2 regions of the Agathobaculum hominis genome follow, and region 2 is predicted to be linked to the other one. Evidence: riboswitches for the same ligand, from Rfam matches in the RefSeq annotation. Region 2 holds a riboswitch; the other holds the start of a gene.
What was found. Region 2 has a riboswitch for thiamine pyrophosphate ahead of thiS (sulfur carrier protein ThiS). Riboswitches for the same ligand answer to the same signal wherever they lie in the genome.

Region 1: linked by a shared signal. The riboswitch ahead of thiD (bifunctional hydroxymethylpyrimidine kinase/phosphomethylpyrimidine kinase) and the one ahead of thiS (sulfur carrier protein ThiS) in region 2 are both predicted to bind thiamine pyrophosphate.

The regions. Positions count from the first base shown of each region.
Region 1 is NZ_JACOPK010000007.1:29,151-33,541, forward strand. It holds gene tenA (thiaminase II) at 1-5, opposite strand, end outside; gene thiM (hydroxyethylthiazole kinase) at 85-885, opposite strand; gene thiW (energy coupling factor transporter S component ThiW) at 903-1,412, opposite strand; gene thiD (bifunctional hydroxymethylpyrimidine kinase/phosphomethylpyrimidine kinase) at 1,409-2,209, opposite strand; TPP riboswitch at 2,309-2,410, opposite strand; gene H8S02_RS08445 (cation:proton antiporter) at 2,487-3,686, opposite strand; fluoride riboswitch at 3,733-3,806, opposite strand; gene H8S02_RS08450 (hypothetical protein) at 4,006-4,155, opposite strand; gene H8S02_RS08455 (dCTP deaminase/dUTPase family protein) at 4,256-4,391, opposite strand, start outside.
Region 2 is NZ_JACOPK010000001.1:140,371-144,761, reverse strand. It holds gene thiH (2-iminoacetate synthase ThiH) at 1-23, opposite strand, end outside; gene H8S02_RS00685 (thiazole synthase) at 236-1,000, opposite strand; gene mscL (large conductance mechanosensitive channel protein MscL) at 1,242-1,661, shown strand; gene thiF (sulfur carrier protein ThiS adenylyltransferase ThiF) at 1,700-2,335, opposite strand; gene thiS (sulfur carrier protein ThiS) at 2,388-2,582, opposite strand; TPP riboswitch at 2,672-2,774, opposite strand; gene pdxR (MocR-like pyridoxine biosynthesis transcription factor PdxR) at 2,816-4,225, opposite strand; gene H8S02_RS00660 (AEC family transporter) at 4,317-4,391, opposite strand, start outside.

The sequences.
Region 1 (4,391 bases), on a different contig from region 2:
TTCAAGGTGGTACCCCCAATGAATTGATGTTGATTGTATCCTAAGACCGTCGGCATACTCTGCCGGCAGCACTTTCCGTCTGTATCAGATCAGACGGATGCGCGACGTCAGTTCGTCTGCTGAAAGCAGGCTGACTGCGTCGATCAGGCGTGTCCGAAAGGAAGCGGTGCCCTCCATCTCTTTACGCACACGCGCCTCTGCGATTTCTCCGCAATGCTTCATCACCTCCGATGCCGTGACTGTGGCTTCAAATAATCTATCGGGTGCAGCGCCGCAGTACACGCCGGCAAGCGAGGTGAGCATACACCCTGCCCCGGTGATGCGGCGGAGCAGCTCGCTGCCGCCGCACAGCACTGCGGTGCGTTTTCCGTCTGTGATCACGTCCATCGCACCGGTCAGCAGCACGACCGTGCCGGTACGATGCGCAAAATCGCGCAGCCAGGCTGCGGATTCCGCAAGATTGTCCTCGTCAATGCGGTCGCTGAGGTCGGCCTCTACACCGCTCTCCTGCCCCGTTCCGCCGGCCAGCGCACGGATTTCAGACACGTTGCCGCGGATGACTGAGACAAGGCCTTCCGCGAGGAGCTTCGCGCACATATCACCACGCAAATGGCTCGCGCCTGCGGCAACCGGATCGAGTACGACCGGATGGCCGAGCTTTTTTGCGGTTCCTGCCGCGCGCAGCATGGCTTCCTGCGCGCGCACCGCGCCCATGTTGAGAACGAGCGAGGAGGCGTGCGCCGTGATCTCCTCGACCTCGCGCTCATCCTGCGCCATGATAGCCGTTCCGCCGGCCGCGAGAATGATATTCGCGCAGTCGTTAACTGTCACCGGATTGGTGATGCAATGGGTCATCGGACGGCACGAGACCGTTCTCTCAATCACTTTTTTCAGTTCTTCGATCAACGCAGAGCCCCCTCAAGGCTGCTGAACACATGCGTGCGCTTGAGCGCGGACAGCACGAGGACAGAAATCGCCGCGCCGACCGCAGTCGAGATAAGGAAGCTCGGTACAAAGGTGAACAGCGCCGCCTTGGTGTTGCCCATGAGGACAGCGGCGATCGGGTAGGACGCAAGGCCGCCCAGAATGCCGGTGCCGAATACCTCGCCTGCATATGCCGCAGGCAGCTTCGGGCACAGCCTGTATGCCACGCCGCACAGCAGCGCGCCGATCATGGAACCCGGAAAAGCGAGCAGGCTGCCCAGACCGAGGAGATTGCGGATGAGCGCTGCGGCAAACGCCATGCCGACCGCATAACCGGGGCCGAGCAGGACCGCACCGAGTACGTTTACCATATGCTGTACGGGCGAGCACTTCGCGCCGAAAACTGGGATGGAAAACAGGCTGCCGACAACGGCAACAGCAACAAGCACGCCTGCGATGGTCAGTTTACGGATGTTTTTCTCTTTCATTTTGATTCACTCCTGTTAAAAATACGGCAAAAATGGTCGAGCGGTCCGCAGCCGTGTCCGAGACCGGGCGCGTGACGGATTGCATCGGTGACATACTCCTTCGCAAGGCGGACTGCCTCGGGCACGCTTTTGCCGAGTGCGAGGTTGGACGCGATGGCAGAGGACAGCGTGCAGCCCGTGCCGTGCGTCGAGGTACTGTCGATCTGCTCGATCTCGATACGATGGCAGGTCTCACCATCGAACAGCACATCCACGGCGCCAGGAATGTTTTTTCCGCCCTTGACCAGTACGTTTTTACAGCCGAGCGCGCCGATTTTGCGCGCTGCGGTTTCCATATCTGCGGGCGTATGGATCTCCATGCCTGCCAGATACTGTGCTTCGGGCACATTCGGCGTCAGCACATCGGCAAACGGCAACACGGTCTCGATCAGCGCGCCGACCGACTTCGGGTCCATCAGCGGATCACCGTTCTTGGCAAACATGACCGGGTCGATGACAACATTCGCCGGGCGATACTGGCGCAGCTTGTCTGCGACTGCCTTCATGCATTCCGGCGAGGAAAGCATGCCGATCTTGACCGCATCCGGCGCGATGTCCTCAAACACCGCATCGATCTGTTCCTCGATCATCCTCGGACTGATGTCCTGAATGTCGATAACGCGCGCGGTGTTCTCTGCGACGACCGACACGATGACGCTCATGCCGAACACGCCGTGCGCCGCCATGGTTTTGAGGTCAGCCTGCACACCTGCGCCGCCCGAGCAGTCCGAACCGGCAATCGTAAGCACTTTTTTCATAGAATTCTCCTCTTTTCCGGAACAGCACCGCAAGTCTGGATACCGTTCCTGCATAAAAATGCCGCAGTCCTCATTCTCTGACGAAAACTGCGGCATTGTAATTTCGATGCGACAGCTCCCTACGATGGTTCTAACCAACAGGTTCAAAAGGTTGGGGGTATTCCCTCTCAGCCGCAGCCTGCGGCACCCTTGCTTCTCTGTCCAGTATAGACCTGTGTCGCCCTGTTTGTCAAGTATTTGTCAGTGTTCGCTCTGTTTTTCTCGTGAAAATGGCTGTTCAGCCTTCATATTTCAGCAGTTTCCGGTATGCTGCATCCATGCCGAGTGCGCCGAGGGGCGCAGTGATCAAAATCGCGAGCACCGCCACGGACAGCACGATCTTGCCGCACGGCAGCCCCATCGCAAGCGGCACAGAGCCGATCGCTGCCTGTACGGTTGCCTTCGGCAGGTAAGCAATGACGCAGAACAAGCGCTCGCGTCGACTGAGCTTCGTGCCTGCGAGGCAGAGTACAACACCCGCTGCACGGAAAATCAGTGCTGCAAACACCATCAAAACCGCTGCGAGACCGGTCTCGGATACATATCTGATGTCAACTGCGGCACCGACGAGCACAAACAGAATGAGCTCCGCTGCAATCCAGAGCTTTCCGAACTTTTCGCTGAGGCGTGCGCGAACTTCGCCGGTCGTTTTTCGTGCAAGCATGCACGCCATGCTCGTGACCGCGAGCAGGCCGGACAGCGCGATCTTTCCCTTGAGAACAGTCTCGAGCGCCACAAGCAGGAAGGAAACGCTCAGCACGATGATAACTTTGACGCTGCCGCGAACCATGTGGTTGCGGGCAAATGCCGCTTCAAAGAATCTCGACAGAGCATATCCGGCTGCTGCACCGACTGCGATACCAAGCAGGACCGAAACCGGGATGTTCAGAAAGTCTGCCGCCCTCGCATTTCCTCCCTGCGCGATACCAGTGAAAGTCGTAAACAGTACGATAACGTAGATGTCGTCACATGATGCACCGGCCAGCAGCATTTGGGGAATGCTCTTGTCCGTGCCCCATCGATTTTCCATAAGAAAGACCATGCGCGGCACGACAACGGCCGGAGAAACAGCTGCGAGTACGGCCCCCATAACAGCGGCCTCGATGCGGTTGACACCGAGAAGATACGGCGCGAGCAGTATGTATCCGGCGAGTTCGCAGGTCGCAGGCAGGCACGAGAGCAGGACGGCAGGACGGCCAACCTGTCTGAGGTCGGACAGGTTGAGCGACAGACCGGCCTTGAGCAGAATGATGATAAGCGCCATCTGCCGCAGCTCGGACGAGATCGACAGGATCGAGTCGTCGAGTACATTCAGTATGTGCGGGCCAAGAACAATGCCGACGAGGAGCATTCCGATGATACGCGGCAGCTTGATTGCCGAACAGACTGCTGCGGCAGCCAGTCCGGCAAGAAAAACGAGAGCAAGTGATGTTAACATAGTTTTTCTCCTTCCGGGGGCATAAAAAAAGCTGATACCCCTGTGAAATATCACAGAAGTCATCAGCAGTAACTGCGGTTTCGGCATGCGCCGCGGGAGAACTTCATTCCCTTTTTATTTGCAGACATATTATAGCATAAATATAACGGCATGGCAAACTTTTTCTTGACCAGTTGAAATGCGATGTTTTCGGCAGCCTCAAAAGGCCGGTTTGATCCGGCCTTTTGAGATTATCTGATATGGAAAATGTATCTGAGAATGCCGCACAAACACTTCGGGCTCTTCCAGACAGCAACTTTCATCATGCTCTCCTCCCTTCTCACAGGCTTTGACACAGGAGCAGACCCGCTGCAATGACTGCCGCCGCCAGCAACCGTACCGTCCAGCACGGCGGCAGCAGACTGCCGATGAGTACGCCTGCGCCGAAGAACAGCACCGCAAGGCCGATAGCCTGACCGCGGCAGAGCATTCCGCATCCCCCCTGCTTTCAGTATAAGCGCGGAGAAGGAAAAATGTGCATAACAAAGGGAAACCACCTTTCGAGCGGTTTCCCTTGCTGTTCTTTTGACTTATTTTCCGGTGGTCGAGCCGAAGCCGCCTTCACGCTGACCGTCTGCGTCATCGTCTACCGTGATGCCGTAGGGCAGAAAAATGCCCTGCGCGAACGCATCGCCGGACTGTACAGACAGCATCTTGCCGTTCAGA
Region 2 (4,391 bases):
ATCTCCGTTTTTTCGTTTTCCATGACAAATACCCTTCTATTCTTCGCACAAAGTGCGCATTTGATTGAAAATTGCAGCGCAATTTTCATAAAAACGCGGGGCGTGTACCTGCGTTTTTATACAAGGAAGAAAATTTGTGTGCCGTGCAGCGACGCGCAAATTTTCTTGTTGGATATGTCCGGGCATCGCCCGGCATATCCTTCTTCGATTGAAAGCGTGGTTTCAATCGAGGATTTCAGTCCTGTAAAAATCCGGTCAGCGGAGACGAAGCGGACGCGGTTTCGCGTACACGGCCCAGACCGGCAAGGTAGGCCGCGCGGCCTGCCTCGATGGCCTTCTTGAACGCCTCAGCCATTGCCGGGATGTCGCCCGCGGTCGCGATGGCGGTGTTCGCCATGATGGCCGCCGCGCCCATCTCCATCGCCTCGCACGCCTGCGACGGACGGCCGATGCCGGCGTCAACGATGATCGGAAGATCGATCTCGTCGATGAGGATCTTGATGAAATCGCGCGTTGCGAGACCCTTGTTCGTGCCGATCGGAGCCGCGAGCGGCATGATGCAGGCCGCGCCCGCATTCACGAGATCGCGCGCCGCGTACAGATCGGGATACATATACGGCATGACGACAAAGCCCTCCTTCGCGAGGATCTCGGTCGCGCGGATGGTCTCCTGATTGTCCGGGAGCAGGTACTTGCTGTCGCGCATGATCTCGATCTTCACGAAATCGCCGCAGCCGCACTCGCGCGACAGACGGGCAATACGGACGGCCTCGTCCGCGGTGCGTGCGCCCGAGGTGTTCGGCAGCAGGGTCACGCCCTCAGGGATGTAGTCGAGGATGTTCGCCGTGCCGCCCTGATTGGCGCGGCGCAGCGCGAGCGTGATGATCTCCGCACCGGCGTTCTGCACCGCAGCGTTGATGAGGTCGAGCGAATATTTGCCCGAACCGAGGATGAAACGGCTGGTGAACTCGTGTCCGCCGAGAATAAGCTTGTCTGTCATAGTAAAAATCTCCTTTGTATCTTGACCCGGTGGGGGTAAGCGTGTAAACTATGCTTAAGGCAGCACCGCACAATTAAAGCCGCGGCGCTTTGCGGAAATTTAGTGTCCTGACTTTGTTGCGATTTCACGGTAATACATCAAGTATTACCGCAAAACCGCGCCTCGTCAGTACGCAAAATTTGCTCGCAAATCGCTCTTGTTCAATTATCCGGTATTGCCTTATAAAAAACGGGGTGAAAAAATGAAAAAGTTTCTCGAAGAATTCAAGGCCTTCGCGCTGCGCGGCAACGTGATGGACATGGCGATCGGTGTTATCATCGGCGGTGCGTTCACGACCATTGTGACTTCGCTGACCGAAAACCTCATCAACCCGATTCTCGGTCTCGCCGGCGGCACGGATCTGAGCGGTTTTGTGCTCAGTCTCGGCGGCATCGAGCTCCGCTACGGCGCATTTCTGACCTCGGTCATCAACTTCCTCATCATGGCGCTCGTGCTGTTCTGTCTGCTCAAGGCGGTCAACAAGCTGCTCTCCATCGGAAAAAAGCCCGAAGCGCCCGCCGCACCGACCACGAAAAAGTGCCCGTTCTGCTGCTCCGAAATCCCGATCGCAGCCGTCAAGTGCGCACACTGCGCCTCCGACCTGCCGAAGGACGAAACATAAAATCTTACTTACTCGACCGCCCTTCGGGGCGGTTTTTTCTATGCTTCCGTCTCGCCGATGAGCAGGCGCAGCACCATCGTGCCCTCGTGCGCCGAGCAGACCGCAACGCGCGGCGCCATCAGTCCGAGGCCGTCCGCCACGTCGCTCTTTCCGTCGCCGCACAGGTACAAATGGCCGAAGCGCTTTTCCGTGCGGATGAGGTTCGCGGAGCCGTAGCCTGCCATGCCGCTGCCCGAAACGAGCGGCTTGTCCGGCAGCTGCGTAAGAACGTTTTCGATCAGCATCGCCTTCTGGTCCGGCTTATCGAACGCTTCAACGATGACGTCGCACTCAGAAAACAGCCGCTTCACGTTCGCCGGGATCACGCGCTCAGTGTAGGTCTCGTAGTTCAGATACGGATTGATGGCCTCGAGCTGCTCGACGAGCGCAAGCGTTTTCGGCACGCCAAGATCCTTCATCGTGTAGTGCTGTCGGTTGAGGTTGGTGATGTCCACGACGTCGAAATCCACAAGGATCATATGTCCGATGCCGAGACGCGCGAGGAACACGGCGAGATTGGAACCGAGTCCGCCGAGTCCTGCGATACCGACGGTCGCGCCGTCGAGTTTTTTCTGTATCTCCGCGCCGTGTCTCTCCACGAGCGCGTCATGCAGCTGCTGCTGAGTCAAAATCATGTTTTATCTCCTGTTTCGTGCGCGAAAATAGGTGTTTTTGCTTTCGGCCGTATCAGCCGCCGCCCACGAAGCACACGACCTCGAGATGGTCTGCATCGGTCAGCTTTTCCTCCGCGAAGGCCGCCCGCGGTACGATGCTGCCGTTTTTCTCGACGGCAACGCGCTGCGGGTCGTGTCCCAGCTCGCGCAGCAGACCCAGCACCGTGCCGTCCTGCGGAAGCGAGCGCTCTTCTCCGTTTACCTTCATGATGATCCTTCCTTTCCATGGCGCTGCATATGTTTTTGCAGCAAAAAATGCCCCGGTCTACCATTGCGGTAAAACCGGGGCATTGAATTTCGATTGATGCGACAGCTTCCCTACGATGGTGCTAACCAACAGGTTCAAAAGGTTAGGCTCTCGCCCTCTCAGCCGCTCATCACGGCACCCTTGCTTGCACGTTCAGTATAGGACGCGCGGCGCGATTTGTCAAGAAAAATTTATCACATTTCCTTTGTCCATGCTCTCCGCAGACGCGCGGCCGCCTCGTCGATCTGCTCTCCTGTCATGCCGGCATAGCCGAGCACGAGCGTTGCGCGCGGCGGGCGCACAGGCGGCATATAGTATGCAGAAAGCGCATAAACGCGCACACCCGCGGTCTTCGCGCGCTCGACAAGTTCGCGTTCCAGCATACCGTTGCGCATATGGAGCAGCAGGTGCAGACCGGCCTCGGAGCGCGAGATCTCGTGCGGCAGCTCGGTAAATTCGCGGTCGATCGCCGCCATCAGCGCGTCGCGCCGCGCCTGATAGACCTTGCGGCTGCGGCTGATGTGGCGCTCGAAGCCGCCGGAGTGCATGAACGCCGCAAGCGTAAACTGATCGAAGCTCGAGACCGTCGCGGCGTACAGCGAAAAACGCTCGCGGTAGCGCGCCATGAGCGCATCCGGCAGCACGAGATAGCCGATGCGCAGGCCCGGCGCAAGGCTTTTCGAGAAGGTGTTGACGTAAATGACGCGGCCCTCGCGGTCGAGCTCGCGCAGCGCCGGGATCGGGCGCGAGGCATAGCGGAATTCGCTGTCGTAGTCGTCCTCAATGATGTAGCGTCCGGGCTTCCCCGCCGCCCAGCGCAGCAGCTCGAGACGGCGCGCGACCGGCATGACCGTGCCGAGCGGAAAATGATGGGAGGGCGTGAGATAGACGACCGAGGCGTCGCTTTCAGCGAGCACATCGGCGCGCAGGCCGCTCTTGTCGAGCGGGATCGGCCGCAGAGCGGCGCTGTTCTGCGTGACGATCTGCGCGAGCTTGCGGTAGCCCGGGTTCTCGACCGCATACACATGCCCGTGACCGAGCAGCTGAATGAGCAGGCCGATCAGATATTCCAGACCCGCGCCCACGACGATATTCTCCGGCGAGACCGCGATGCCGCGGAAATCATGCAGATAGTGCGCAATCTCCTGCCGCAGCTGAAGCACGCCGCGCGGATCGGTCGCCTCGAGCAGGCGCGCGGAATATTCGCTCAGCACGCGCCGCGAGAGATGCGCCCAGGTCGAGAACGGAAAGCAGCCGTTATCTACGATATTCGTCTTGAAATCGTAATCATACCGCTCGTTTCTCGGATATTTTCCCACGGTTCTGTGCACAGTTTCCGTATGAACGGACGGCGGCGGCGCGATCTGCTCCTGCACGAAATAGCCGCGTCTCGGCGCGGAAACGATGTAGCCCTCTGCGGCAAGCTGACCGTAGGCGGTCTCGACCGTGATCTGGCTGATGCGCAGGTTCGCCGCGAGCTGACGCTTGCTCGGCAGGCGCGTGCCGCCGGCGAGCGCTCCCGACATGATGTCCGCCCGTACCGCGCGGTAAAGCTGCTCGTAAAGCGGCACGCCGCTCTGCGCGTCCAGATGATATGTCAGCATGCTTTTTCCCCCTCTTTTCCTCCCCGGAGAACACAAAAACCCCTTTTCTCCGGCATTACTGTTCCCATGATACCAGAGAAAAGGGGCATTGTCAAATCAGCGCAAACGATCTCAGAATGAACAGCGTCAGCGTCAGCGTGACCGCGCTCAGCACGGTCGTCAGCAC